2 regions of the Taylorella asinigenitalis MCE3 genome follow, and region 1 is predicted to be linked to the other one. Evidence: predicted binding sites of a transcription regulator. Region 1 holds the regulator's gene; the other holds the start of a gene.
What was found. Region 1 encodes HrcA, which represses chaperone genes, less so after heat shock. Its sites were predicted from a motif close to TTAGCACTCNNNNNNNNNGAGTGCTAA; they were not measured.
Positions count from the first base shown of each region.

Region 2: the regulator HrcA is predicted to act here: its motif matches at 9,093-9,119, upstream of rpoH (RNA polymerase sigma factor RpoH).

Region 1 covers NC_016043.1:1,233,338-1,249,144, reverse strand. The annotation lists gene pstA (phosphate ABC transporter permease PstA) at 1-494, shown strand, start outside; gene pstB (phosphate ABC transporter ATP-binding protein PstB) at 524-1,309, shown strand; tRNA gene TASI_RS05885 (tRNA-Cys) at 1,408-1,481, shown strand; gene TASI_RS05880 (Dyp-type peroxidase) at 1,482-2,414, opposite strand; gene TASI_RS05875 (DNA cytosine methyltransferase) at 2,513-3,514, shown strand; gene TASI_RS05870 (HpaII family restriction endonuclease) at 3,498-4,529, shown strand; gene TASI_RS05865 (RsiV family protein) at 4,576-5,391, opposite strand; gene dmeF (CDF family Co(II)/Ni(II) efflux transporter DmeF) at 5,423-6,442, opposite strand; gene TASI_RS05855 (nucleotidyltransferase family protein) at 6,540-6,833, shown strand; tRNA gene TASI_RS05850 (tRNA-Gly) at 6,884-6,959, opposite strand; gene murB (UDP-N-acetylmuramate dehydrogenase) at 7,088-8,104, shown strand; gene fur (ferric iron uptake transcriptional regulator) at 8,097-8,513, opposite strand; gene TASI_RS05835 (outer membrane protein assembly factor BamE) at 8,606-9,025, shown strand; gene dapB (4-hydroxy-tetrahydrodipicolinate reductase) at 9,029-9,769, shown strand; gene recN (DNA repair protein RecN) at 9,862-11,553, opposite strand; gene TASI_RS05820 (NAD kinase) at 11,547-12,449, opposite strand; gene hrcA (heat-inducible transcriptional repressor HrcA) at 12,554-13,558, shown strand; gene hemH (ferrochelatase) at 13,560-14,573, shown strand; gene TASI_RS05805 (LbetaH domain-containing protein) at 14,560-15,120, shown strand; gene grpE (nucleotide exchange factor GrpE) at 15,190-15,786, shown strand.
Region 2 covers NC_016043.1:60,404-76,210, reverse strand. The annotation lists gene trkA (Trk system potassium transporter TrkA) at 1-705, opposite strand, end outside; gene TASI_RS00375 (response regulator) at 714-1,454, opposite strand; gene TASI_RS00370 (ATP-binding protein) at 1,532-3,853, opposite strand; gene TASI_RS00365 (DUF4390 domain-containing protein) at 3,826-4,527, opposite strand; gene rsmB (16S rRNA (cytosine(967)-C(5))-methyltransferase RsmB) at 4,505-5,797, opposite strand; gene fmt (methionyl-tRNA formyltransferase) at 5,790-6,752, opposite strand; gene dbpA (ATP-dependent RNA helicase DbpA) at 6,801-8,174, shown strand; gene TASI_RS00345 (LpxL/LpxP family acyltransferase) at 8,137-9,006, opposite strand; gene rpoH (RNA polymerase sigma factor RpoH) at 9,158-10,036, shown strand; gene TASI_RS00335 (NUDIX hydrolase) at 10,070-10,900, shown strand; gene glmU (bifunctional UDP-N-acetylglucosamine diphosphorylase/glucosamine-1-phosphate N-acetyltransferase GlmU) at 10,912-12,294, shown strand; gene TASI_RS00325 (MFS transporter) at 12,296-13,657, shown strand; gene TASI_RS00320 (GDP-mannose 4,6-dehydratase) at 13,650-15,164, opposite strand; gene lipA (lipoyl synthase) at 15,165-15,807, opposite strand, start outside.

The sequences.
Region 1 (15,807 bases):
TATCAGCTCCATCAATCGTAATTGGTCTATTTATTTATGCCCTTATCGTTGCTCAACAAGGTCATTATTCAGGTTGGGCGGGTGCAGTAGCATTGGCTATTATTTTGATTCCAGTAGTTGTAAGAACTACGGATAATATGCTTTTACTTATTCCAAATAGTTTACGTGAAGCGGCTGTAGCTCTTGGATGCCCTAAATGGAAAATGATTACTAAGATTTGTTATCGTGCAGCTATCGCAGGTATTATTACTGGCGTTCTTCTTGCTATTGCACGTATTCTAGGTGAAACAGCACCATTACTATTTACGGCTCTAAACAACCAATTCGGTTCTTTAGATATGAGTCAACCTATGGCTAACCTTCCAGTTACAATTTACCAATACGCAGATAGCCCTTATGAAGATTGGAACGCCTTAGCTTGGGCTGGTGCTACCGTAATTACGTTGTTCGTTCTTGGTATAAATATCTTAGCTCGTAGCATCTTTAAAAAATAATACGCAGATTTAATTTTTAGGAAATTTAAATGAACTCTACTTATGAACTAATTTCTCCAGCTGATACAAAAATAGAAGTTAATAACTTAGACTTTTATTATGGTTCGTTTCACGCAATTAAAAATGTGAATATGCGTATACCCCGCAACTGCGTTACAGCATTTATTGGTCCATCAGGATGCGGTAAATCAACTCTTTTGCGCACCTTTAACCGCATGTTTGAACTATATCCTGGTCAACGCGCAACAGGTGAAATCATTATGGACGGTGAAAACCTCCTGAATACTAAAACTGATATTTCAATTATTCGTGCAAAAGTTGGTATGGTTTTCCAAAAACCAACTCCATTCCCAATGAGTATCTACGATAATGTGGCTTTCGGTGTTAGATTGTTCGAAAAATTATCTAAACGTGAAATGGACGAGCGCGTAGAGTGGGCTTTAGTTAAAGCTGCTCTTTGGAACGAAGTTAAAGATAAACTTGATCAAAGCGGTGCGGGTTTATCTGGTGGTCAACAACAACGTCTTTGTATTGCACGCGGTGTTGCTGTTAAGCCTGAAGTTATTCTTCTTGACGAACCATGTTCTGCTCTTGACCCAATCTCTACAGTTAAGATTGAGGAGCTGATTACTGAACTTAAGAAAGACTATACAGTAGCGATTGTAACTCACAACATGCAACAAGCTGCACGTTGCTCTGATTACACTGCTTATATGTACTTAGGTGAATTGATTGAATTTGGTGAAACAGAACAAATCTTCCACACACCTAAAGAGCAAGCGACTCAAGACTATATTACTGGACGATTCGGCTAAGCATTGCCACCTAATAGAAACAAAAAAACGAGTCTTAATGGCTCGTTTTTTATTTGAATAAACTAATATATTCGTTATAATAATAGGCTTTAACTTGTGGCGCGATAGCAAAGCGGTTATGCAGCGGATTGCAAATCCGTTTAGAGCGGTTCGACTCCGCTTCGCGCCTCCATTAATTTTGAACACGCAAGGTGTGCAACCTTTCTTGATTCGGCACGAAGTAAAACGATCCTGTTACTGGCTTTGAGAAATGGTGTACTAAAAGATCAATCTTCCCGTCCAAATCCCCAAACATGCTTTTTAGTTGCTGATCTAGATTATGCAATGTAGCACAGTATCCACAGAAAATTAGTCCACGATCACCAGTGATATCTCCATAAGGAAGGCTACGTCTTAGGATCTTAAGATCTATACCATTTTCAGCAATATCAGTGCGACCTAAATGCGAATCAGGAAGCCTCACAGATTTATCGAGTTCCTCATCAGAATCCTTTTTGCGACCCACAGAAGCCTCTTGTGTTTGAACACTAAGTGCGTTCCATTTGTCCATATCATGGATATATTTTTGAATCAAAACATAGCTGCCACCCGCATCACAGAATTCTTGAGCAATAACAGCCGCCTTTACAGCATCCTCATCTTTCGGATTTTCTGTGCCATCCACAAATCCATCGTGCCCACGATCTTCAAGCATGCGGTACCCATGGGTCTCATCTTTAGGCTCAAAATAAGGCCTTAGTAAAGCCCAAACCTTAGTCGCTAAATCAAGATTGATATCATTTCGCATAGATTGGATATGAATTAATAAATCATGCTGAGTTGCAGGTGCCATGCCGTGGCCATATCCCTCGAATGGCTTGATTTCATGCCCCTCACGGCGACCGTCTATGGTTTGAGCGTACTTGTTCCATAGCTTCGCACCAAACCCAACAGACATGCCTAGCATATCGTTTGGAAATTTATTTTTAAGATCATCTTCAATTGATTGAAGTTTAGAACATGCGTTGGCAATGCCTTCGTAATCCTCCGTTTTTAGGTCTGCTTCAATAAATATTCCGAATTTTGCACCATCAGGGAGTATAGAGGTTTGACAATGACAGGACATAACATCTCCTATTTAGTTAGAGTGGACGGATTTATCCATGCTCTTTAGATATCTTATTTTATTATTAAAATATAACTAATGGGACTTAAGGAAATTTTGTGTATTCTTCTATTGATTTATTCGCTGGAATTGGTGGTATTAGACTGGGATTTGAACAGGCTTTTGGTGAAAAACTCAAAACTGTTTACGCAAGTGAAATTGATTCCAATGCAGTAAAAACTTATGTTTCAAATTTTTCTAGTAAAAAGATTATTCACGGTGACGTAACCAAAGAAGTAGAAGCTGATATTCCTGCTCACGACTTTTTACTTGCAGGTTTTCCATGCCAAGCTTTTTCAGCTGCTGGCAGAAAAATGGGTTTTGATGATGCTAGAGGGACGTTGTTTTTTGATGTTGCGAGAATAATTAAGTTTCATAAACCGAAAGTTGTATTCGCTGAAAATGTTAAAAATTTAGTGAATCATGATAAAGGGACGACCTTTAAAATAATTCTTAATGTGCTTAAAGAATTAGGTTATGAAGTATTTTTTCAAGTCTTAAATAGTAAAAATTTCGGAGTTCCTCAAAACAGGGAACGAATATATATAGTTGCTTTCAGGGAAAATCTAGGGATTCGCAGATTTGATTTTCCTGAAGGAATTAATGATTCTGTTAAATTGAAAGATATTCTTGAAAAAACAGAAGTTTCAAATAAATATTATCTTTCTGAAACCTATCTAAGCACTCTAAAAAAACATAAAGAGAGACATGCATTAAAAGGTAATGGATTTGGGTATGAAATTCGAGATCCTGAATCTATTGCGGGAGCAATTGTATGCGGTGGTATGGGAAGGGAACGCAATTTAATAGTAGATAACAGACTTAAAGATTTCACACCTAAAACAAATATCAAGGGAGAAATAAATAAAGAGTTTGTTAGAAGAATGACACCGAGAGAATGGGCTAGACTACAGGGCTTTCCAGAAACATTCAAATTACCTATTGCTGATACGCATTTATATAAACAACTTGGAAATTCCGTTACTGTCCCTGTAGTTAAAGCAATTGCCCTAAGAATTAAAGATGCTTTGAAGGATAGTAAGAATGGCACTAGTAGGTAATAAAGGTGAATGGTCTGAGGTGTTAGCTTTATTCTATATTCTATCGAGCAATGTTTTACATGCAACAGACTTTAAATTTGAAAAGCAAAGTATAGAGTCATCACCAGTTGTAGGTTTAGAAAGAAAAGATAAGTTGGGTAATTTTCTATTTAAGATAAATGATCAAATAGATATATATTTAAATGGAAAATTTAAGTTAAAGATTTCGAAAGCAGAATTTTCCGAAGAATACTATTATCTATTAAATGAACTATTGAAAGCACAAAAAACTAGTTTTTTAATACCAAAAACTGAGTCATTTCTTTCTAGGATTGGTATCACCTCCCTCAAAGCTCCATCAAGAGATAAATCCGATATTATTCTTCACTTGAAGGATATTTTCACTTCAAATATTTATAAAGTAGCCTTTTCAATCAAATCTCAGCTAGGACATTCCTCATCACTTTTGAATGCTAGCAAGTCAACAAATTTTATATTTAGGGTCAGAGGAAATTACTTAGTAAAAAAGTTTCATACTTTGCATGAATCTCTTGATTGTGTTTCCAGCAATCTAGAGTACATATCAACTGAAAATCCTACTTTTCTAGCGAATCTACAATTTATAGACAATCAATTTGATGAATTATTAGCCACAGCTCTCATCCAATATTACTGTCATAGAACTAGATCATGCAAAAGTGTTGTTGAAAAATTAACTCAACTAAATCCCCTTAATCTATTAAATATTAAATCCTACGAATTTAAATTCAAAAGTTTTTTAAGATCAATCGCTCTTGGTATGAAACCTTCCACACCTTGGGATGGAAAAGATGAAGCAAGCGGAGGATTTTTGATTATTAAATCAAATGGTGATATGTTACTTTACCACCAAAGAAATAGGAATGAATTTGAGGATTATCTTCTTAATAATACAAAATTTGAAACTCCTTCAACTACCAGACATAAATTTGGTTTTGTATATGAAGAATCAGGAGAAAATAGGATAAAACTAAATTTACAAATCAGATTTATTTAACTTGTTTAAAACTGCGTAAAATTAGTTTTAATATTCTATCCCTAACTCAATCCCGCCTCTGATTTTTATATCCTTTTTCAAGCAGCGGTTGTATTAACTTACGTGGAACCATTATTGTTTGACTGCCCTTTGCAATAGAATTGATTGAACCAGGGTCGTAAACAAATCTTAGTTCATCAGCAGTAATCATAAAATTGTTAGATAGGTAGAAGTGTTGCTTATCTAAAAAGGGTTCTTGAATTCCTTTCTCTTTATTCATTCGAACATATTCTCTATAAGCTAAATCCTTAACTTTTTGAACATTTTTCTGTCCAACCAAATCGGCTAAGATAATAAATCCTTTCTTAATGTCATATGTATACATAAAGATACCAGTGCTTGGTTGAGGCGAACCAAGCAGAAAGTAACTATATTCAGTGTAAAAATCTAAGAGTCTATTATTTTCGTCTTCATCCCAATAATGCTCATATTTAGGCTCAATTTTTATCTCACTAGCACCAGCAAAATTCATCGAATTGCTTTTATCATGGGCTACTAATTTTTTAAACACACCTCTAATAATTGCATCTGCGGTCTCTGGAGAGTATTTCTCAGGAGGTAGGGCATTATCTGAATCAAATGAAATTAGAAGTTCCAGAATATCAAGATTAATTTTTGCATCAATCTCAGGCAAGTTAGTTTCTAAAAAATATACTTCAACTACAGGGCATTCAGGTGAGCATGTTGAGTTATCGGATAATTTTTTTGAAGTTTCGCTTTGTGTTATGTGAACGCGTTGTATAGCAGATTTAACATTTGAATCTGCATAAGATGGTGGTGTCAAACAAATTAAAGTGGCCAATAATCCTAGGAGTTGTCTCATTCTAAATCACCTTAATTAAATTTGTTAATAATTAAATAATCTCGTGCTTACAATGTTGAACTTCTATCACTGGATGATGCAGGTTTTTCATGCCTTTTAGTAGTGATTTATAGTCTTGAGGAGTCATAGAACCGTGGTGGATTACAGATGCAATCATGGTCCAGCATCCTTGACCAATTGACCAGACATGCAAATCGATGACCTCTGTATCGCTTGCACTTTCAAGTTTTTTACGTATAGTCTCTTCAACTGACCCAGGCGCAGTGGCATCAAGTAATACTTTGCTTGTTTGCTTCATGAGACCAATGGTCCATTTGCCTATTAAAACACTAGCTATCAATGCGATAAGCGGGTCAAGCCACGTCCAACCCCATCCCCATGCGGCAAGGATGCCTATAATGGCCGCTACTGAAGTTGCTGCGTCTGTGAGTACATGTAAAACGGCTGCTTGAAGATTGTTATCTTTTCTCTCTGGCAACGCCATCGCTGCTTCGCTTTTTGCTTCATATTCAATATCATGTTCATGAATATGATCATGGCTGTGGCTATGGGAATGCCCATGTTCGATTTCTTCAAAATCGTTGCTACCCTTAAGAATCACAAAAGAGACTAAATTTATGATAAGACCTAGTACAGCAACAATTAATGCTTCTTGAGCCTTAATCTCATTTTGATTAAATAGCCTATATAAAGATTCATAAGTAATTAAAGCGGCCGTAATCAATAATAAAAGAGAGGTGGAATAAGCAACTAGTTCATTAATTTTTCCACTTCCGAAACTTAGTCGTCTGTCTCTTGCATAACGTCTTGATAAATAATAGCCTGCAAATGCAAGACCTAGAGCTAGAGCATGACCACCCATATGTATTCCGTCTGCTAGCAGGGCCATAGACCCCGTCCATATACCTGCAAAAATTTCTCCGAACATGGTCACAAATGTTATAACCATGACCCAAAATGTTCTTACTTCTGCCTTGGATTTATTACCTTGACCAAATTCATGTTCTATTTTTGATCTGTAGATTTGATGTTCAATGTGTTCGGTAGTCATGTTGAATAACTCCCACTCATATTAGGCTAAGCCAGTTTTATTAGCTTGGTATTCAAGCTAAGTTACAATGACAATATACTTATTTTTACGTTATACCATGAGACCCTCAGAACTTTTAAAAAAACATAGGAATGAAATTTTATTTCGTTTTTCCAAACGAAATAAATTAAGTAATTTAAGAGTATTCGGTTCAGTTGCTCGCGGGGAGGATACTGAGGACAGTGATATTGATTTTTTAGTAAGCACTTCTCCAGGAACTACGTTATTGGATTTAGGTGGGTTATGTGCTGACCTCGAAGAATTCTTCGGTCAAAATTTTGATGTAATAGAGGAGAATTCACTACCGACAAAATTCAAGGAAACTGTTTTAAAAGAGGCTATTACTTTATGATCTCTATTTTAAGAATTAACGAATATATAAAGCATATGGAAAAGTTTAAATGGAGCGGGAAACGAGTCTCGAACTCGCGACCTCAACCTTGGCAAGGTTGCGCTCTACCAACTGAGCTATTCCCGCATCATAAACGCAAAGAGCTTTGCATTTAGAAGTAGTTTGTAAAGCAGTATCTCTACCGTCTACAAAAGAAATAAATTATAATGATTACTTTCTTTCACGTCAAGACAAATTCCCTTTATTAAAATAATATGACGTTTTTACCACAAAAAAACTTTGATTTAACCACTCACAATACTTTTAAACTTCAATCAAAAGCGGCCTACGGCGGCTACTTAGAATCAGAGGAACAAATTCCTTCACTCATTAATACTATTAAAGAACTCAACTTGCCTTATTACATAATAGGAAGTGGTAGTAATGTCATTTTAAGAGAGCAAATAAATGGGCTTGTAATAATCAATCATCTATCTGGAATTGAACACCTAGAGCACACAGATGAACATTATCGTTTACGTATAGGAGCAGGTGAGTTATGGCACAAACTTGTCTTGTATACAATCGCTCATGATATGCCTGGTCTTGAAAATCTCGCACTTATTCCAGGTACAGTTGGAGCGGCCCCAGTTCAGAATATAGGTGCTTATGGAAAAGATGTGTCTGCATTTATTGAATCTGTTGAAACTGTCGATTTAGAGACTGGAGTTCACAAAATTTTTTCTAAGGATGAGTGCCAGTTCTCTTATAGGGAGAGTTACTTTAAGGCTCATGGATATAAGCCGATGATAAGTCACGTGGGCATTGCCATCCCGAAGGAGTGGAGACCAGATATAAATTATGCGGATTTGCTGAAGTATGTAGGTATAAGTGAAACGTCTGATGCACGGGCGATTATGAATGCTGTGATTGATATACGTACTCAGAAACTTCCTGACCCTGCTTTCTGTGGCAATGCTGGTAGTTTCTTTCTCAATCCTTATGTGGACCGCGAAAAATTTGAAGCGATAATTAAGGATTTTCCTGAAATTAAAGCCTATCCTATTAATGAGAATACATACAAGGTGGCTGTCGCATGGCTTATTGAAGCTGCGGGTTGGAAGGGGAAAAGCCTAGGAACGCCTGCTGCAGTTCACGAGAATCATGCACTAGTTTTGGTAAATAAAGGTGGGGCTACGGCATCCGATATTTTGGAATTATCAGATGCCATAAGTGCGGATATTTATAAAAAATTTGGAATTAAAATCGAACCAGAGCCGAGAATTATTTAGTTCGGCAATTCGGGCAAACACCGTAAATAGTCATGGTGTGATCTAGTAGTTCAAAACCATAGTGGTCCGCAACTTTATTCTGAGCCGCTTCCATAGTTTCATCTACAAATTCTTCGACTCTTCCGCAAGAGACGCATACCATGTGATCGTGATGCTCGTTATCGTTTAGTTCGAACACAGATTTTGTGCTATCAAACTGGTTACGCATAAGCAAACCAGCATGTTCGAACTGTGTCAAAACACGATATATGGTTGCTAAACCGATATCCACATTTTCCGCAGAAAGTAGTCGAAATACATCTTCCGCAGTTAAGTGACGCGTTTCTGAATTTCTAAAAAGGTCAAGAATTTTAAGTCTAGGGTAAGTGGCTTTCAGGCCTTTATTTTGCAATTCTTGATAGTCGCTCATGCAAATCCCCAAATATATTATTGGGTTTCATTATAACCGTTTTCGATAAAACACTTTATAATTAATGTTTACGAAATCTTCTTACAATAACTATGAAAAAATCGAATTTACCTAAGATCGCATTTTCAATTCTGCTAGTGTCATTTGTTGCTGGATGTAGTGGTGGTCGATGGGGATTTCCGTACAAGGCTCCAATTCAACAAGGTAACTGGGTAACTCAGGAGCAGTTAGATTTACTTCAAAAAGGAATGACCAAAGAACAAGTGGTCTTCGCATTAGGAAATCCTGTTTCAAAAGATATCTTTAGGGCTAATCGCTGGGATTATCGTTACACATTTAAATCAGGATTTGGGTCTATGATTAAACGGGATTTAAGCCTTTGGTTTGACAGTAACGATAGATTGGTGGATTGGAAGGCGGATCCATTGCCACAATCGCAGCCTGCGACTTTTAAAATTCAACAAACTGGTGGTGTTAAGCCTGAAGCCGCACCTGAAGTTCCAGCCAACTAATTTATGAAGATTTCTATCTCAGGGGCCTCTGGCCGTATGGGGCGCATGCTTCAAGAGGCAGCCACTCAAATTGCGAGACTTGAAATTGTCTCTCTTCTTGATCAAGGTATGACGGATGAGCAGTTGCTCGAAGGCCTTCGTGCGGCTGATTGTCTTATTGACTTTACTAGACCCGAAGCTTCTATGCATTACCTGCCTTTGTGCGAAGAGCTGGGTACGAAAATGGTCATTGGCACCACGGGTTTTACTGCTGAGCAGAAGCATCGAATCGAGCAAGCGGCTCAGAAAATCGCTATTGTGATGGCTTCGAACATGAGTTTCGGCGTTAATGTGACGGTTAAGCTTTTGCAAGAAGCGGCTAAGCTATTAAAAAATTATGATATAGAGATTTTCGAAGCTCATCATAAGCATAAGGTCGATTCTCCTTCAGGCACGGCTATTATGATGGGTGAGGCTATAGCTGACACATTGGACGTGAATCTTGCGGATGTGGCCGATTGGACGCGCCACGGTCAGGTTGGGGCTCGTAAGGATGGGCATATTGGCTTTTCTGTGGTACGAGGCGGCTCTATTGTCGGTGAACATAAGGTTATGTTTTGCGGTGAAGGCGAGGTTATTGAAATCACGCATAAGTCTTCGAGCCGTGAGCATTATGCTGAAGGGGCGTTTAAGGCGGCTCTATTTCTTGAGAGCAAGGACACTGGCTTATTCGATATGCAGGACGTTATCGCTTCTGATTTATAAGCCCTTGCTTTGTTCCAATCTCAGGTCCAAGGCTTAGGCCCTTGCTTAGAGCTTATTCTCCTAAGCAAATCCCACTCATAGATCTAAATCCCTCACTCTTCAGAACTTGTCTCTATGAGCTCCTTCGCATGTGCTTTAGTAGTCGCCGTGATTTTCACGCCTCCAAGCATACGAGCGATTTCGTCCACTCTTTGCGTTTCATCCAATTCGCGTATCGTTGAGATGGTTCCGCTTTCTCGGCTCTCTTTATTGACCTCAAAATGATGATGAGCACATGCCGCTACCTGAGGCAAATGTGTGACGCACAAAACCTGATGGTCGCCTGAAAGTTTACGCAAAAGTTTGCCTACTATTTCTGCAACGCCGCCCCCAATCCCAGAGTCAACTTCATCAAATATAAGAGTAGGCACTTGTTGCGCACGGCTGGCAATAACCGAAATTGCAAGCGATATTCGTGCTAATTCCCCTCCAGATGCGACTTTCGATAATGGCATAACTTCGGTCCCCGCATGACCTGCGACTAAAAATTGAACAGATTCCAATCCATGAGCATTCGCTTGTGGCAATGCTTCCGTCGCTATCTCAAATCGTCCTCCCTCCATCGCTAGTGTTTGCATAGCCTTACTAACTTCTGCCCCAAGAGTCGCTGCAGTGGCTTTTCTTGCTTCGCTTAGTTTACTGGCAATGGACATATAGTTACTCTCGCAATCCTGAACTTGAGTCTCAAGCCCATCAATATCAACAGACACTTCAAGATCAGCCAATCGTGCTTCTAACCGCTGTTTATGCTCAAGTGCATCCTCTGGTTGAAAGCGAAATTTTTTCGATAAATCGTAGTATTTGCGAAGACGTGCTTCAACTGAATCGAGTTGTGCGGGATCATTTTCAACATTATTGAGGTAACGACGTAATTCACTGTGAGCCTCATCTGCAGCGATTCTTGCGGATTCCAATGAATCTAATATATCACGCAAGGATTTATCGCTCTCAACTAAATCATTTAAGATTGAGACGCTTTGTTCTAAGCCATCGACTACACCAACACCAACTCCAGAACCATAGGCACATACAGCACCATCGTTTTCCGAATCAAGCAGATTAATGATTTGAGCAACGCCTTCAATCAGTTCACTCGCATTTGAAAGCCTAGTATGCTCTTCATTTATAAGAACCCATTCGCCCTCAACAGGCTGCAATTCTTGAAGCTCACTAAGCTCCCACTGAACCTGTGCAATTTCTCTATCAATACTATCGGCTTTTGATTTTGCTTCATCTAGTAGTTTTTTTGCTGATTGCCATTTATTCCATGCATCAGCTACTTCCCGTACTAATGAGAAATGACCTCCCTGTGCATCAAGTAAATCGCGTTGAGATTGTGAGCGTAATAAAAGTTGATGTGCGTGCTGGCCATGAATATCAATCACTAATTCAGCAATCTCCTTCATTAGTGCCAATGTACACGGCACCCCATTTATAAAGGCTTTGCTATTTGAATTTGAATCAATAATGCGTCGCAAAATTAACTCGTCTGTCCCGTAATCGTGCTCTTTAAGCCAATGCCCTACATTATCGCTAACAGTAAAAACTGAGGTTATATCAGCCTTTGCACAGCCACTGCGTACAACAGATGAGCTCGCTCTTTGCCCTAGTGTTAGAAGTAAAGCATCAATCAAAATAGATTTTCCAGCTCCAGTTTCACCCGTGAATACAGTAAATCCTTCCTCAAAAGAAATATCTGCACGTTCTACAATCACAAAATCACGAATATGCAGAGAAACTAGCATTCGCCTTCCTCATGGCCTTCTGGCATGATATTCCAGTGCAGTTTTTTGCGTAGAGTTGAGAAATAGCTATATCCCACTGGATGGATAAACTGAGCTGGATTCTTGGATTTTCGTACCATGATTTTGTCGTTAACTTGAAGATTATTCCAGCTTTGCATATCAAAGTGCACGTTTGCTCCAAACCCTGAATGGCTCGCATCGCATACGGTTAGAGTTATCGCTCCACTAGTAGGGAGCACAATAGGCCTATGCGATAGTGTCTGCGGTGCAATGGGCACGACTAAAAACGCATCTGTTTTAGGGTGCATAATTGGTCCATCCGCAGATAGAGCATATGCAGTAGATCCTGTAGGGGTGGAAATGATTATGCCGTCGGCCCTCTGCCTATACATATGAACCCCATCGAAATCAACGGACACCTCTATCATCCCTGCGATGCCAGCACGATTTAATACTACGTCATTTAGTGCGATACCTGCATGAATTTCCTCAGACCCACGAATTATCGAGCCTTCAAGTAAGGCTCTTTTTTCAACTGTAAATTTTCCTTCAATAACAGACTGCACTGCAGCTTTTGATTTATGTACTGGAACATCTGTTATAAATCCTAAACGACCATGATTTATGCCAAGTAATGGCACGTGATAAGGTGCAAGTGAGCGAGCGGCTCCCAACATTGTGCCATCACCCCCTAAAACAATAGCCATATCTGCAAGTGCACCAATCTGGTCCATAGAGCCAATGTGATACTCATTTAATCGAGTATATTTAGCTGTGTCTTTTTCGATAATAACTTCAATTCCCGCATCAATTAGCTGATTAGCCAATTCACGCAAAGGCACGTCCATGCCTGAATCTTGATAACGCCCAACCAAAGCAATGGTTGAAAAATGCATAGATCAACCTTATATAAGCAAAATATGATTAAATGAATTATATATTAAGCAGTGTATAAAATTGGTACTAGGATTTTTTTATCCTAGGGCATAATGGGTTTGAGATGGATGACAGATCTTCAGAATTACTTACTAAACTAATTCAAGAATATATTCAAAAGGGTCAACCTGTTGGGTCTAAGCTTTTGGCCACTCATTTCAGTTTGTCATCAGCAACTATACGCAACGTTATGTCGGATCTAGAACGTCTAGGCCTTATTCATAGCCCCCATACATCTGCTGGTCGGGTACCCACACCAAAAGGGTATTCATATTTTGTAAATAATTTGCTTACTTCTAAACCGAGTTTTTGTGAGAGCCATGCAATCATAGAAGAAGCTTTAAGTACTTCAAATGCAAATTCAGTTCCAGATTTAATTGAAACGGCGGCAGGCATTCTTTCAAAACTTACACATTTTGCAGGTGTAGTTGTAATTCCAAATAGAGAATTGCACTTTAGGCATATCGAATTTGTGCGACTCTCGGACAGAACGGTTCTGATGATTTTAGTGTCACCTGAAGGTGAAGTGTTCAATAAGATACTAAATGTGAACCCTGAAATTACGGATTCATCATTGCATGAAGCGGCTTTATTTTTAAATACACATTATTCAGGCATGCCTCTTTCACAAGTTAGAAGCGAAATCACAAATCAGCTGAAAGACTTAAAACTTGATATATCATCCCTAATGCAATCGGCTATAGATTCTGGATTGACATCTTCGGGTGGTCAAATAAAAATCGCAGGTCAGGGAAAACTTCTCGATTCTGAAGATTTGGTCAGTGATCTCTCAAAACTCAAGAAGACATTTTCGCTTTTTGAGCAAAAATCGGAACTTGCACATATACTGGATTTGGTATCGCATTCTCAAGGAGTGCAGATTTATATTGGCGGAGAGTCGCCATACATGCCACTTCAGGACTTATCTATAGTCGCATCATCCTATAAATCAAATGGTAAAATCATAGGGTCTTTAGGCGTGATAGGTCCAAGTCGCATGGCGTACGATAAGGTTATACCCATAGTTGATATCACGGCTAAATTATTATCAAATACATTGAATGGTTAATATGCATTCTTCATTAGATTCTCATAATAATCGCATAGGCGTTCTTCTTATAAATTTAGGTACACCAGAGAAACCAACAACATCCGCAATCAGGGCCTATTTAAAAGAATTCTTATCTGATAGACGCGTAATAGAGGTGAATCCAGTTATTTGGAAAGTGATATTGAATGCGTTTATATTGCCACTAAGAGCTCCAAAATTAGTACCTAAATATGAAAGTATTTGGTCTGAGGAGAGGGGTGCTCCGCTTTTGTATCATACGCAGGATTTAGCGGAAAATATTAAAAAATTCTTATCAAGCAACATTTCCGTTGGGGTGGCTATGACATACGGATCGCCCTCCATTAATGATGAAATCAAAAAGTTCGGTAATGAGGGAATTGAAAGAATTTTATTCGTGCCTTTGTATCCGCAGTATTCGGGATCAACTACTGGGTCTGTTTACGATGCAGTATCTAGAGCTTTAAATAAAATTAGGAACCTTCCCGAGATACGCTTTATAAAAAGCTATTACGAAAGAGAGGAGTATATTGGGGCTATTGTCAAGTCGATCTTAAGGCATTGGGATGAGCATGGAAAGCCAGACAGATTGCTATGCAGCTTTCATGGACTGCCACAAACTATGATCGATGCGGGAGATCCTTATTATGAGCAATGTGTGCGGACGGTGGAGCTGATAAAGGGGGCATTGCCACAGGGAGGGCCTCAAGTAGATTTGGCATTTCAATCGAAATTTGGTCGGGCAAAGTGGATTGAGCCTGCTACTGAATCGGTTATACGCTCTTACCCAGCTCAGGAAGTAAAAAATGTGCATATTATTGCTCCTGGGTTTGCGGCTGATTGCATAGAGACAATAGATGAAATCGACCGCGAATTGCGAGAAATATTTTCAGAAAATGGGGGCGAGAAATTTAGCTATATCCCATGTCTTAATGGTGATGAATTTTGGGCTCAGGGGCTAGCAAATATTATCAATGACCATATTAGTAATTGGAGTCAAAATGTTAAGACTTAATCCTAGAGGAGATTTTCCTGAAGTATCTGAGACGGCTTTTGTTGATCCGACGGCTATTGTCTGTGGTAGGGTTATTGTTGGGCCGAATGTGTTTATCGGTCCATATGCCGTTATTCGTGCTGATGAGGTAGACGCAAATGGGGATATCGAGCCTATTACAATCGGTGCTTATTCTAATATTCAGGATGGGGTAGTAATTCATTCTAAGGATGGGGCACCAGTTGTGATTGGAGAGCACTCAAGCATTGCCCACAGATCTATTATTCATGGGCCATGTGTTATTGGAAACCGTGTGTTTGTGGGCTTTAATACTGTGGTTTATAACTCGGTAGTGGGGGATGAATCTGTATTGCGTCATAACTGTGTGGTCGACAGCCACGATATTCCTGAGAGATTTTATTTGCCATCTGCGACTGTTGTTCGAAAAGCGACTGACCTAAACAAATTAGATACGGTGCCTGAGGATGCACGCAATTTCTCTGAATCCGTTATGCTTACAAATATTAGTTTTGCGGCGGCCTATAGGAAAATCCAAAATACTCTTTGAAGAATTACTTGAAATAATCAAAACCATCCCTAGATACATTGAGTAACTAGGGATTTTTTTGGAGTATTTATGCAAAATACTGATAATGATTTGAATAACTCTGAGCTTAATGAAGAAATAAATAATGAGTCTTCAGAGGATATTCAGGATCAAATCGAGGATGAGGGATTAGAGGGATTAGAACAGGATAACGGTTTTGTTGAGAGTGAAGACCCACAAAAATTGATTTCTGAGCTTCAAGAGCAAGTTATGCAGATGCAAGATCAAAGTTTGCGTGCTATGGCTGAAGTAGAAAATATTAGACGTCGTTCAAATGAAGAGATTATTAAGGCTCGCAAATATGCACTGGAGGGGTTTGCGGCGGAGTTATTGCCAGTAAGAGATTCGCTAGAGGCTGCTTTAAGTGCGGAAGAACAAAGTCTAGAAAGTCTAAAAGAGGGCATGGATCTTACTTATAAGCAATTAACTCAAGCTTTAGAGAGAAATAATCTTACAGAAATTGCTCCTGAAGCTTCAGCTAAGTTTGACCCTAATTTTCATCAAGCAATTTCATCTGTCCCTGACTCTGATGTAGAGAAAGACTGTATCGTTCAGGTATTACAAAAAGGGTATAAATTAGCAGATCGTGTGGTTCGTCCTGCGTTAGTGATAGTATCGGCTGGTTAGGTTAAAGGGAAAGATTGATGG
Region 2 (15,807 bases), 470 kb from region 1:
AATCATCACAGATTGAGAAAATTTTCTATCTCTTGATAATGTATTGATAATGGTACTTGATTCTGAAGTATCCACTGCAACTGCAAGCTCATCACCCGCTTTAAGAGTAAATAATCGGTCCAATGGAAGCGACTCTCCATCGCGAATAAGTTCGAGAATTCGTCCCTGTCCATTTGGTAAATTCAAATGATTTTTATCGATTTGATAATCAAGTAGTGAGCTTCTTTTTCCTAATTTTATGATGGCAATGCTTACGTCATCTTGTGCAAAATTTACTACTTGCAGCGCATCAGGAAATACTACCAATCCCTTGAGAAACTGAGTCACACTGGCTTCTGGGCTAATTATGGTGTCAATACCAAAATGGTCTCGTAACACATCACGATGAGTATCGTAGTATGGAGCCCTAATTCTTGATATGCACCGAGGTACATTAAACATATCGCGTGCAAGCTTACATACAACAAGGTTCACTGGGTCCGAAGCCGCACAAGCCACGACTAAATCTGTATCAGTGATATTAGCTTTTTCTAGGACTTCAGGAATTGACGCATCACCTAAAACGCTTCTTAAATCGTATCTTTCTTGAAGATAACTTAATTGTTTAGCATCTGTGTCTATAACAGTTATGTCGTTATTTTCGGATACGAGATTCTGTGCTACGCTCGATCCGACGCGGCCTGCACCGACTATTAAAATTTTCATGAAAAAATCTAGCTATTACGATTCTTACGAGAATCAACGCCAAGCTGACGTAGTTTTCTGTACAGGTGCGTACGCTCCAAACCAGTGCGTTCCGAAACCCTAGTCATACTATGATTTTCTTGCTCTAGATGATACTCAAAGTAAATTCTCTCGAATTCATCTCTAACTGTTCGCAAAGGTTTATTCAATGACAATGGTCCTAAATATCCTGTCTTAGTAGGGTCTTCTGCTTGGGTTGAAAGCATTTGTGAGTGATTCATCTGAGCTGTAGTCACAGATTGAATAACATCTGGATGATAAGGCGTTGCTTGCTGATGGACTTGAGCCTGAGGAGGAATAGTCTCATACTGCATTCTGCGAACTGGAACTGAACCAGGTCTAATAATTGGTCTTTGAAGAACTTGACGAACTGTAGTCATCAGTTTGTTTAGAGTGATAGGTTTTTCTAAAAAATCAGCCGCACCAATACGAGTAGCTTCAATAGCTGTATCTAAAGTTGCATGACCACTCATCATAATAACTGGCATATCAAGAAGTCCCTGAGAACTCCACTCTTTGAGCAAACTCACTCCGTCTGCATCAGGCATCCAAATATCAAGTAGCACTAAATCAGGACGTTCTTTTAAACGAGCTTCTCGGGCTTCCGCAACATTAGAGGCTAAATCTACACTGTGACCTTGTTCATAAAGGATTTCTTGTAGTAGCTCGCGAATACCGATCTCGTCGTCGACAACTAGGATTTTGGCCATAATTACTTGCTCATTAGATAAATATTTTTAAGTAGAAATAGACTCTTAATATTCGAAAAGATTATAACAAGGTGAAATTAATTTTTGACAATTCTCGTTAGTAGTATTGAAATCTTAGCCCCGCCTTCAGGACGGTTCACGATATCAATCTTACCTTGATGCTCATCTACTATTTTACGAACAATCGCCAGACCTAAACCAGTACCATGAGCTTTAGTAGTTACATATGGTTCAAAAGCTTTTTGAAGAATTTGAGCAGGGAATCCAGGACCTCTATCAAGGAATTCAACTTTTACTCCAATCTCACCGTCTTCAAGTTGAACACTGCAAGCTTTAATACTGACTCCTGGTTCTGTACCACTTAATTCCATATTCTCCATCGCATCCCGAGAATTGGATAATAGATTATTGAACACTTGTCTAAGCTGCGTTGCATCTGCTAGAACCAATGGCAAGTTAGGTTCGATTTCAAGTTTAATTTGTCTTGAAATATCGACTGCACCTATCTCAGGATTATCAATATCCGATAAATACCCTTCAGCTGACCACCCATATAAATGAGCTATATCAACTAATAAATCCTCAACATTTACCTTTTCAAATTGTGCTGGAGGTGTACGTGCATATTCACGAAAATCATCAACCATTGTTTTTAATGACACAACTTGATTGACAATAGTAGTAGTTAATCTATCCAAAAATTTCGCATCATCCTCATCAAGTTTATCAATCAGTTTGAATTTAATTCTCTCAGCTGAAAGAGAAATGGGAGTAAGCGGATTTTTTATTTCGTGTGCAAGTCTTCTAGCAACTTCACCCCAAGCCACAGAACGGTTTAGAGAAATAACTTCACTAATATCGTCAAATACAAGTAGATAATTCATACCATTGGGGGTCATCAACTTAGTACCGCGAAGTAAAAGAGTGATTTTTTTATCTTCTTTATCGTCGTTAATATCCAACTCAATTTGTTCTTGCCAATAAGATCTCAAAGAACCTACTGCCGCATGAGATACGAATGCGGACTTAACTAATCGACCAAATTCACTCAGATTATCTTGCATAGGTTGACCAATCATTAAATCTAAATCTTCATGCAAAATATTTTGAGCACCTTTATTCACACGAGTAATCCTAAAATCAGAGTCCAACACGATTACACCATTTGTTAATCCTGCTAGCACACCCTCCAAAAAGTCGTTTGACTGCTCGATGCTTTTACGATGTCTATCAACCTGAGACCTAGCCTCTGTCAACTGAGCAACCATAAGATTAAATGACCTACTCAATTGCCCAAGTTCATCACTTTGATTTGTCTCTGGGATCGAACGATAGTCACCTGCAGCAACAGCTTGAGTACCTTCAGCTAGTGTTAAAAGTGGGTCTACCAATCTTCTAGCCAGCCACAACACAATCGCAAGTGAAGCAAAAGTTGTAAGCAAAAGAGCCATGATCATCGTGATTGAAAACAGTTTCAAAATTCCCTGACGAGAAAGGTTAAGCTCTTGATAGTTTTGATATCCAGTTTGTACAGCCTTCAAATTTTCAGACATATTAGCTGGAACTACACGTGTTAACTGCAACCAATTTGGTTCACGCAGATTAGATATATTTCCATCAAAACGATTTTCTGCATAGAAAATTGGGACAATTACGCGCAAAATATATTGAGTGGATTTCACACCTGACTCATCTTCTACAACTGTTTCCTCAGGAGAGGCATACTGCCTAGTTATTCTAAGTTGATTTAAAACATTGCTCGGAGGCATTTTTGGTAAAAGTGAACCAAAAGTAGAGCTAGAAAAAGCTATTACTCGATTACCGCCTGCAGAGAAAACAAGTAAATCGAAACTATAATAATTTTCACGCAATGAGTTTAAAGAACTCGATAGCTGCTCTTCAGGCACATTGTAAAGACGGTTAGAAAGAGCACGGGCATTACTTAACTGATCAATAATCATCGCATCTAAAGATGACTGACCTAAATAAACACCAGATGATAATGCTGAATCTACCTTATTGTTAAACCAGGACTCAATATATCTTGAGACATACTGAGTTGATAAGAAATAAACAATGACACCTGGAACGATGGCAATTAGGGCAAAGAAAAATATAAGTTTAGAAGTTAGTCTTGCCCCAAACCTTTTCTTCTTAACCTGTTTAATAATGCCTATTAATAAAGATACCAACCACACGAATAAAGCAATTGCGAGAGTTGCATTAAACAGCATAAGAATATCGAATCGGTTCTCGAAACGGGATTCATTGCTAGTGGACTGAATTAATAAGAAAAGCATCACAGCACTGAGAACTACTGCAAGCAATAAACTAGCTCGCAGCAAATAGCGCAAGAATTTCTTAGTCTTATTTAGTGATGAATTTCGAATTTTTTCCATGATGACGAAAATGACCATGCACTAGTATCGCTAAATGCACTAATTTGGAATGGTCTTGAAAGCAATGAAGTATCGAGTCTAAGACGTACTTCACCATAATATGTTTTTGCAGGATCCATGGGTTCATTAAGCAAGATAAGCCATTCATCGTTTGTAGTAATAAGACTTAACGCATCCTCCAAGGAGAAGCCTTTTGCATAATACTGGCCGCGCTCAATTCTCCACTCTCGCAATAGCACGTTGTAGTGAATCATCCAAGTAAGGGATTGTTCGGAGACTATCTTATCGAGCCAATATCTTCTTTTTTGATATATGCGTGCATCAAGCGTAAAGTAAAGTGGCAGCCCTTTGCTTAATGCCTGCTTAAGTTCATTATCGAGTTTTAAATCAATTTTTGTACTAAGCGATAGACTATAGCCGTCGATTTTTACAGGCTTAATTTCGGTAAATTCCGCACTTGATTCAGTGTCGTCGGAAGTATTATTTCCTGCGGAATCGGTTGTAGCAGGCGTTTCGTTAATAATCGATCCCTTGACTTCAGAAGTGCCAGATGATTGATTGAGAGTTGTTTGAGCGAATGCACGATTGAGTCCAAAGCCGCTAATCGCAATCAATACAAATAAAGCGAAGCAACTAATAGACCTAGAAAAATTAATTTTTCTTAAATAGTGCATAAAAAAATCCATCCTGTTCGGGTGGCAATAAATGCCCTAACGCAGGCAATCTCTCAGCTCCATCAAGTATAGAAGTGAAATACGCCGCTTGCAACTCACCCTCTTCTTGAAATACAGAGCAAGTCACATAAAGCAAATGACCGCCCGATTTCAACATTTTCCACAAGTTAATTAAGATTTTACGTTGTAATTGCACAGTTTTGCTTATATCTTCTGATTTTCTTAACCACTTTATATCAGGATGCCTACGAACAACTCCCGAACCCGTACATGGCACATCTGCCAATATCGCATCAAACATCCGTCCATCCCACCAATCAGACACACTCGCATCAGCCTTTTGCAAACGCACATTGGGTCCCATTAAATCAAGCCTCGAAAGATTCTCCTGCACTTTTGCTAATCTATCACTATCAATATCAAGCGCAAGCAATTCCAAATCAAATCTCTCAAGCAAATGTGCCGTCTTCCCGCCTGGTGCAGCACATGCGTCTAGAACATAATTCCCATTTTGCAGAGGTAATTGAAATGCCGCATATTGAGCCCCTAAATCCTGCACAGAAAAGAGACCTTCACTATATCCTGGAAGGGTGGCAATGTCCCCGACTCCAGCCACTCTCAGCCCTGCATCACCTATAACTTCGCTCTCCACTCCAATGTCTTCAAGCATCGCCTGATACTCTGTTTGAGCTGTTTTTCTTTCATTAACCCTAAGTGTAAGCGGTGGCGAAATCTTATCGCTCCTTAAAATTGACTCATATTTCTCAGGATATGAATCGTGGATTTTTTCATACCACCACTTTGGATATGAATGAATCTCAAACTCACTTAGATTCGCCTGCAAAGCATCTTTATTTCTTAAAAAATTTCTTAGACATGCATTTAGCAAACCCTTATAAGCACTTGTCTTAGACATTTTAGAGCAAGCCCGCACAGCCTCATTAAGAATTACAAATTCCTTATAAATTGGAGCTTCGTCTGCCTCCTCCAAATTCTCAGCAAATAGCAGACTCACACTTATACATAACAAACTCTCAAAAAGTGCATTTGGTGCCTTTTTCGCTAATAGTTGGGTGGCAATGCCTCTGGCTCTCCCATAGTGACGCAAAGCATAAAAACTGATTGCATGTACACCCGAACGAACTTCAGGATTGACCTTTGGAATTAATTCGCTTGTAGAATGGCCTTCCATCACATCACGAATCAAGCGAGCACTTTCTATAAGCAGCCTCGATAATGCAATCTGCTTTCTAGCATTGCTATCACTCATTCCAATGCCATCCATTTATAAAAGATGCCACGTCCTGCTTTTTTCCTCCAGGTTTCTGAAGTTCCAGTAAGCGAATAACACCATCAGCCGTAGCCACATCAATCCCATCAGAACCAACCCTAAGAATTTGTCCAGGTACCGCATCGCTAGGTCTTTTTGAATTTGTAAAATCAGCTTTCCACACCTTCAAAACCCCATCTATATTTGGCAATGTCAAGGTAACCCCAGGGAATGGATTGAATGCCCTAATATTTCTCTCTAATTGCATAGTGCCCATATTCCAGTCTAACTGAGCCTCAGATTTTTGAATCTTCTCTGCATAAGTCACGCCGTCTTCTTCTTGCTTTTGAGCACCATCTAAAAGTACTTTAATATCCGCCAAAGCCTCTACTATGGCAATGCCTCCGAGTTCCGCCAACTTATCATGCAATTCAGAAGCATTCATTCCATCGATAGGGATTGATTTCATCAACAATACATCTCCAGTGTCTAAACCAGCATCCATCTTCATAATCGATATACCAGTTTGCTCATCCCCCGCTTCAATAGAACGCTGAATAGGAGCCGCTCCACGCCACCGTGGCAATAAACTAGCATGTATATTAATGCACCCGAACTTTGGTAATTCTAAAACCCACTGTGGCAATATCAGCCCATAAGCTGCGACAACTATGATATCGGGACTAAGTGCCTCTAATTCTGCTTTAGCGTTTTCTGCTTCGATAACAGCATCTGGACCAAGCTTACCTAGCGTTAATCTTAAAGATACTGGTTGGATAACTTTTGCACCATGTTCCAGGGCCGAAACTTTTACGGGACTAGCCTGCAATTTCATACCTCGACCAGCTGGGCGATCGGGTTGAGTCATAACAAGAGGAATTTCATAGCCAGCATCAATAATGGCTTCATAGGCTATTCTTGCAAAATCAGGAGTTCCCGCAAATACAATTTTCATAGAGATTTTTAGAGATAAAAATACAAGTCACTATTGTATAATTATGCCATGCAAAACTTCTCCGAACTCCCCTTATCAGAGAGCCAAATCTCTAATCTCAATTCTCTCGGTTTCTCTAAAATGCGACCAGTTCAGGCTCAAAGCCTACCTGATATTTTGGAGGGTAAAGATGTGCGAGTTCAAGCTAAAACTGGAAGCGGAAAAACGCTTGCCTTTGGTCTTGGAATTATGCAAAAAATAAATCCCGCATTTTTTGCTTGCCAGGGTTTAGTTCTAACACCAACAAGAGAACTTGCAGATCAAGTTGCAGATGAAATCCGAAAACTTGCTAGGGCATTAAACAATATCAAAGTATTAACTCTATGCGGCGGTTCTGCCCTAAGACCGCAAATAGAGTCTCTAAAACATGGAGCCCATATTATTGTGGGGACTCCTGGGCGAATTCTCGATTTAATTCAGCGCGGGGATCTTGACTTATCTAAAGTCAAAGTATTCGTACTTGATGAATGTGATCGCATGCTGGATATGGGTTTTTTAGAAGATATCGGAGAGATATCAAAAGCGACACCCTTAAGAAAACAAATTTTGTTATTCTCGGCAACATTGCCAGAGCATATTATGAAAATGAGCGAAGGGTTTCAGCGAAATCCAGTACATATCGAATTATCAGATGAAGAGAAGGTCTCCACAAATTTAGATCATCTTTTTTTTAAGACGACTTCATCTGAAAGGTATGCACATTGTGTGCAGATACTAAAGCATTTTCAGCCTCCATCTACTTTGGCATTTTGCAATACTAGGGCTGAGTGTGAGAGATTTTGTGCATATTTAAATCAGCAAAATATTTCTGCAAAATTTTTACATGGCGAGATGGAAAAACGTGAACGAGAGGACGTTTTGCTTCAATTTAGCAATCAATCGATTTCTGTTTTAGTAGCCACAGACGTAGCTGCTCGTGGGCTTGATATCGATGGTCTGAGTGCTGTTTTAAATGTGGAACTTACACCTAATGTTGCGACACATATACATAGGATAGGCCGCACGGGACGAAGCGATATGAGAGGGCTTGCATTAAATCTTGTCACAGAAGAGGAACTTTATCGATTTGAGTGCATAAATACTCAAATACCGCTTAAGTCCGAATGGCGTGATGTTCCTAAAAACACGAGAAAATGCGAGCTTATTGCCACCATGCGAACTATTTCTATTAAGGGCGGGAAAAAGGACAAGCTTCGCAAAGCAGATATTATTGGGGCCATGACTCAACATTTGCAGATTCCTTTTGAGGAGATAGGCAAAATTCATGTCGCTGATTTTGTGAGTTTTGTGGCTGTGAGACGTGATCAGGCCGAAGATATTCTTCTAAGGCTGCGTGAAATTCCGATCAAGAATCGCTCTTGGATGATGCGTTTGATGGATTAGGGGCAAAGGGCGGCTCACGGAATCTGTTATAGCTCCATAAATACTGTGTAGGGGCTTTTCTGATAGCCTCTTCTAACTCATTATTTATTAATTGAGCCTGTTGTTCTGCGGGGAGACCATCTAACTTAGGCCCTTCCTTCATATATAAATCCCACCCCTGACCTACGTCTTTACGTATTGCATAAATCAAAATAGGTATTGCCTTTGTTTGAGAAACTAGTTTCCCTGGCAATGTTATCGTATATGCATCTCTCCCAAAAAATTTTACCCACACACCGTCAGATGTCGCTGGCACTTGATCTGGCAATAATCCTACTGATTTTCCGCTACGCAGTGCCTTGATAAATTCCCTCACACCTGAAAAATTTGCTGGGACAGCTTTTGTGTTCTCTGTTTCTCTAACTTTAGATAATACTGGTTCGAAAAATTTCTTCTTCGCTGGCCTATACATTACGACTATAGGAAAATGTAAGGAAAGAAATCTAGAAACAACCTCAAAACACCCCATATGAAGGCAAATGAATAAATAACTTTGATTAGGATTTTGTTTTAGTTTTTCTAGAACATCTGGACTTTTTAAAGTGAGTCTTTTGAATGCTTTCTCGAAATTAAACCAGATATAGGGTATCTCTCCAAACATGGCACCAATTTCCCTAGCCGCCTCATTATGAAACTCTCTACTTACATATCCTGCGGTAGACGCATGGTCGTCTATTCTTGCCCCGTATTTCTTATATGAGATCTTATAGATGAGATAGCCTAGAAATCGGCCCATTTTTTGCAAAAAGGTAAGTGGCAATGATCCCCAAAATTGAATGATTTTTAAGTGCATAAGTCTACGAATATCCTAGTGTGGGCTTATTTTAAAACCTCATGAAACAATTTCCGAAAATATGGGCACAAAAAGGATATTAAAAATTAGCACTCTCACCTCAAGAGTGCTAAAATTAATCCATCGAAAGTAAAAATATTTAGGAAAATATATGACAAATCAATCATTTGCCTTACAACCGCACAAATCGATGGACCTTATCCATCCGAGTGCATTGGGGACGATTGAACAGTATATCCAAGAAGTTAACCGTATTCCTATGTTAACAGCTGAGCAAGAAAAAGAGTTTGCTGAGCGTCTACAAGATAAGGGTGATATCAAAGCGGCTCAAGCTTTGGTGCTTTCACACTTGCGTTTAGTTGTGTCTGTTGCACGTCAATATCTAGGATATGGTTTATCTCATGCAGATTTGATTCAAGAGGGAAATATCGGGCTTATGAAAGCCGTAAAAAGATTTGATATTTCTAGAGGAGTTCGCTTAGTTACCTTTGCATTGCATTGGATTAAAGCTGAAATCCACGAGTTCGTAATCCGCAATTGGCGACTAGTAAAAATTGCAACTACTAAAGCTCAAAGGAAACTTTTCTTTAACTTGAATAGTCTGCGTCCTGAGGGTCGATCATTGGATAACGATGATATCGAGGGCATTGCCAAAAAACTAAATGTCCGTCCAGAAGATGTTGTAGAAATGGAGAAGCGCATGTCAGGCCATGACATTGCTTTGGACACTCTTATGGAGGATGATGACGACTATAGCCCTATTCAATATTTAGCGGACGATGAGGCTTACGAACCTGAAAATGTAATTCTTGCTCAAGAACAAGATAAGCTTGAAGATCATGGGCTTAAAGCTGCATTAGAGAAGCTTGATGATAGGTCTCGTCATATCATTGAGAGCCGTTGGTTAAGCGAAGATAAACCCACTTTGCATGACCTTGCCGCTCAATACAATGTTTCAGCTGAGAGAATTCGTCAAATCGAAAATGCTGCTATTAAAAAGATGCGTGCCCACCTTGAGGATTATGTATAATTTTAAGGTTTTGTAACCTTATATCCTCACACTGTGCACCTTCCCGATTTATCAGAATTAAAAGAAACTCTTTATAATCGTGCTAGTCGTCCACCAGTTGATGGCTCGCACGATTTATTTTTTAACGGTCGAAAAATTGGTATTGTGCATCCAAATGTAAGAGACGACCTAATTGGCTTTGCCTATGTAAAGTTTACTTCAGGCACTTTTAATATTGATATGCAAAAAGAATTATTAGGGCTTGCTGATCCAGAATTATTTTTTGCCTATAAATGTCAGTATTTTAATCAACTTGCCCAATATTTAAGAAATAAAGGGCATGCTAAGCATTGGAGAAACGAACAATTAACAATTTGGGACTCGGAGACTGAAGTCGCACATGTAGAGAGGGCTGTAGTTCGAGAACTTGGCATTATGACTAAGGCCGTTCATGTTAATGCATGGACTCAGGAGAAAAAAATCTATCTTTCTTTGCGAGCACCTAACAAAGCGACCGACCCAAATAAATGGGACACTCTTGTTGGGGGCTTAGTTTCAGCAAATGAATCGCTCGAGACGGCTTTAGAGAGAGAGTCTATTGAAGAGGCTGGATTGGATTTAAAGAAACCACCTTTAATTATCCCTCTGCGTTATATACAAACAATGTATAGACCTTTGGATGAGGGATATCAGATAGAGGAAGTATTTAATGCCGACTATTTAATTCCAGAGGGAACAAATTTAGAGAATCAAGATGGGGAAGTTACGAAAATCGAAGCTTTTTCAATTGAAGAAATAATAGAAAAAATTAGCAATGAAGAAGTGACACTTGAGGCGAGCATAGTTTTGCTGGATAGTATCGAGCGCATTGCCAAACAGATATAGATGAGAGAAGTATGACACTAAATGTTGTAATTTTGGCCGCAGGTAAGGGTAAGCGAATGAAATCTGATTTACCCAAGGTTTTACATAACATTGCAGGCAAACCTATGCTTATGCATGTTCTAGATACTGCATCGGCTTTGCAAGCGGATACAACAACCGTAGTTATAGGTCATGAAGCGGAAAAAGTAAAACAATCGTGTTCTGAAATGGAAGGGCTAAATTTTGCTCTTCAAGATCCTCCACAAGGCACAGGTCATGCGGTTTTGCAAGCTGTACCTTTTTTGAATGCATCAAGCGATGAGGATAATAAAACGCTAATTTTGTACGGTGATGTGCCTTTGATTTCTGCTGATACACTGGCACGGCTAATTGATATTTCGGGAAATGGTGTTGGCCTTTTAACTGAATATTTGGATGACCCGACAGGCTATGGGCGGATTATTAGGAATTCATCGGGATTGGTTGATTCGATTGTTGAGCAAAAGGATGCGGCCCCTGATGAATTAAAAATCAAGGAAGTGAATACGGGAATAATTTGTGCACCCACTGCTCTATTAAAAGATTGGCTCTCTGAGATTAAAAATGAGAATGCACAGGGCGAGTACTATCTGACGGATATTATCAAATTTGCGAATCGCGATAGCATTGCCATCACAGCGACGCAGGCAGAGCATAAATATGAAACGGCCGGGGTAAATAGCCGCGTACAATTGGCTGAGCTAGAGACTCAGTATCAGAAGAATCAAGCAATAGCACTGCTTGAGGAAGGCGTGAGCATTGCCGACCCTGAGCGATTTATTGTGCGTGGGCGGGTGAAGGCTGAGAGCGATGTTTTTATTGATGTTGGATGTATATTCGAAGGTGAGGTGGAATTAGGGAAAGGGGTGCGTATAGGTGCGTATTGCCACCTAAAAAATGCGAAGATTGGAGCGAATACGCGCATTGAGCCATACTCACATATCGAAGGAGCTATTGTCGCAAATGATGCGGTAATTGGACCATACGCTAGATTAAGACCTGGTGCAGTTCTGGAAGAGCACAGTCATGTAGGCAATTTTGTTGAGCTTAAAAAGACGACTTTAGGGGCATATAGCAAGGCCAATCATCTAAGTTATTTAGGTGATGCAACAATTGGCCAACGTGTAAATGTAGGTGCGGGCACGATTACTTGCAATTATGATGGCGCAAATAAATTCCAAACTTTCATTGAAGACGAGGCATTTATTGGATCTGATACGCAGCTTATTGCACCTGTCACTATTGGTAGAGGGGCAACTGTAGCGGCTGGTACAACTGTCATGAAGGATGTGCCTGCTGAGCAACTGGTATTAAATAAAAAATCTCAAGAACACATATCTGGTTGGTCTCGACCGACGAAGAAAAAAGAGGTATAAAATGGACTCTAAACATGATGGTCTTCCAAAGCCACAACTCTATTGGGCCGTATTTTGCCTATTCTCTGTAATTGCAGTCTGCGTAATTGACGGCATTATCACAAACATTGCCCTCCCTACAATTCAACGCGATTTCGGTGTAACTCAGCAAGAATCCATCTGGGTAATTAATGCATACAATATCGTCCTAATTTCCGCTTTATTTACTTTCAGTTCGCTTGCCGATAGATTTGGGTTTAAGAGACTTTTGCGTGTAGGGCTTGTTGTTTTCGGGATTGGAGCTTTCGGAAGTTTGCTTTCACAATCTCTAACCATGCTTATTTGTACACGCATTATTCAAGGATTTGGGGCGGCCATACTTATGTCCTTGACTGGTGGGCTTTTGCGAAACATATATCCTAAAGAAAGAGTTGCTATGGGCATCGCCTTTAATGGCATGGTTATCGGTGCGTGCGCACTAATTGCTCCGTCTTTAGGTGCTTTTATTATCGGTATATCCGACTGGCATTGGATTTATGGATTTTCCATTCCAATCATTATTCTAGGATTGTTGTTGTCTCGTTTTCTTCCTCGTCTCCCTCGGGTTAAAAAAGCTATCGATTATAAAAGTGCCCTACTCAATGCCATAACTTTTGGAAGCCTAGTAGCTGGTCTTGATATCATATATAGCAATACTTTATTAGGTGTAATTTTGTTGGTAGTTTCACTCGCAAGTGTGATTACGCTTTATAAGCATTCATTGGCACAGGAGCATCCAATGGTGCCTGTAGATTTGCTTAAGATAGTTTCCTTTAGAGATGCTGCATTAGTTTCGGCTTTTGCATTTATATCTTCAACTGCAAGCATGGTTGCAACACCGTTTTATTTTGAACATGTTTTAGGATACAACACTAAGACTGTGGGGCTAATATTTAGTTCATGGCCAGTGGCAGGATTTATTATGGGACCAATATCGGCTAAATTAAGCGCAAGATTTCCTGCGGCATTGCTTGCTGGTATAGGAAGTTTGATTTTAACTGGTGGCTTGATTATGTTCGCATTATTGCCAACTGATAGTGCGAAATATATGTATGCTTTAGCTCTATTTATTTCAGGGCTTGGATTTGGCTTTTTACAAACCCCAAATGGTAAGACTTTGCTTTTAGCGGCACCTCAAAATCGAGCAAGTGCGGCGGGCGGCATGCAAGCTACATCAAGGATCTTCGGACAGTGTGTTGGCGGAGCTTTAGTTGCAACCTCCTTCTCCATAAATTCTGAAGAGGGTGCTTATTATGGGATTATTCTTAGTGTCGTGGCAGCGATAATTGCTGCAATAATCAATCTCTACCGATTTATAACAAAACAAGATTCGCAAGTTATATAGTCTTTAGAAATTCCGACCAAGTCAAACCCTCTATATCATTTTGGGAGAGTATAAATTCATTGGGCATCATATATTTTGTCCAGTTTATACCAAGATCCTTATCGTTATATAAGATTGTGTATTGATCAAGAGGATCCCAAAATTCAGAAAGCTTATACATAACATAAGACTCACTGCTTATAGTTAAGTATCCATGAGCATATCCAGCAGGCACAATTATCGATTGACCTTGCTTTAGATTAAAATACTCGCATTTTCCAAATGATTGAGAATGCGGTCTTATGTCTAATACAACATCTAGAATTTCTCCATCTAGCACCTCTATCAATTTCGCCTGAGGTTTATTGCGTTGAAAATGTAAGCCTCTGATAACTCCCTGGAATGAATGCGTTAAATTCTCTTGGACCAAGTGAGCACCCGCTTGTTTATCGTAAGATGAAAAAATTCTTGGACTAACGCTACCTCGCTGATCTGGAAACGACTTGTGTTCTATGCGACGGGCTTGTGGAAGAGCTTTATGTGGCAATGCTTCTGCCCTTTCTCTTTCACTTTGAATTAATTCATCTATCGAATCTTGAAACGATTTTTTCGCCGTCCAACCAGTTTGTGCCTTTAATTTATTCGAATTTATGGCATACCGCATATCGTGCCCAGGCCTATCGTCCACAAATTCAATAAGCTGTTTATAAGAGCCATTTTTATGAGGAACTAGCTGGTCCATGTGCTCGCAAATTAAGTTAGCAACTTCTATATTTGTAAAAGATTCAGAACTCGTTATATTGTAGATTTGGCCGCTAAATTCAATATCTGAAGTGAGCAAAGCGTGGATAGCTTCGCAATGATCTTGAACATGAAGCCATTCGCGGGATGCGAGACCATTGCCATATATAGGGATAGGCTTCCAATTCAAAGCATTATTTATTATTTTAGGAATTAGCTTTTCGCAATGCTGTCCAGAGCCATAATTATTGCAGGAGCGCGTAATAATAGCTGGCAATGAATACGTTTTCGTCCACGCTTGCACAAAATGCTCAGCAGCAGCTTTAGAAGCGGAATACGGATTTGTAGGCTTGATTGCATCGGTTTCAAGAGACGGCTTTTCCATGGGGTTTAGCGAACCATACACTTCATCAGTCGATATATACACAAACCTAAGTTTATGCCCTGTTTCATCTATGTGCTGCTTACATACGTCCAATAAATCATGCGTTCCGTACACATTATTTTGCAAAAAAGGGTGTGCATCTTGAATGGATCTATCCACGTGCGTATGGGCTGCAAAATGAACCACCGTGTCAATCCTTCTTGTTCTCAAATGATTGAGTATGGTTTTTTGCTCGCATATATCCATTTGGAAAAACTCATCACCTAATGGATCATTAATCGCAGAATATGAGAGATTATCTATATTTTCAATAAACTCATATTGCTTAGATGGATGGTTGAGTGCGAATTTCACGAAGTGATGGCCGATAAAGCCACAACCACCCGTAACTAAAACACGCATTTAAACGGACTCCAAACCCGCCTGATGAGCCTGTTGATCAGCATGATATGAAGAGCGAACCAAAGCACCGACGGCCGCATGTGAGAATCCCATAGCCTTAGCCTCCTCTTCAAACATAGCAAAAGTTTTAGGTGTCACATATCTTAGGACAGGAAGATGGTGATCCGAGGGTTGCAAATACTGCCCAATAGTAAGCATCTCAATATCGTGGTCACGCATATCTCTCATAACTTGGAGAATTTCTTCATCTGTTTCGCCTAAACCTACCATCAATCCAGATTTCGTAGGGACGCCTGGATACATGGCTTTAAAATCTTTTAGAAGCTTCAAAGAGTGCATATAGTCGGCCCCTGGGCGAGATTGTTTATAAAGACGTGGCACCGTTTCTAAATTATGATTCATCACATCTGGCAATGCTTTTGCAAATATCTCTAATGCTCTCTCTAAACGACCTCTGAAATCTGGAACCAACACTTCTATCTGAGTTTTAGGAGATTGCTCTCTGATTTCACTTATGCAATCTACATAATGTTGAGCACCGCCATCGCGTAAATCATCACGGTCTACAGAAGTAATCACCACATATCTTAAACCCATGCGAGCCACTGATTTAGCAAGGTTTTTTGGTTCATTAATGTCCAAG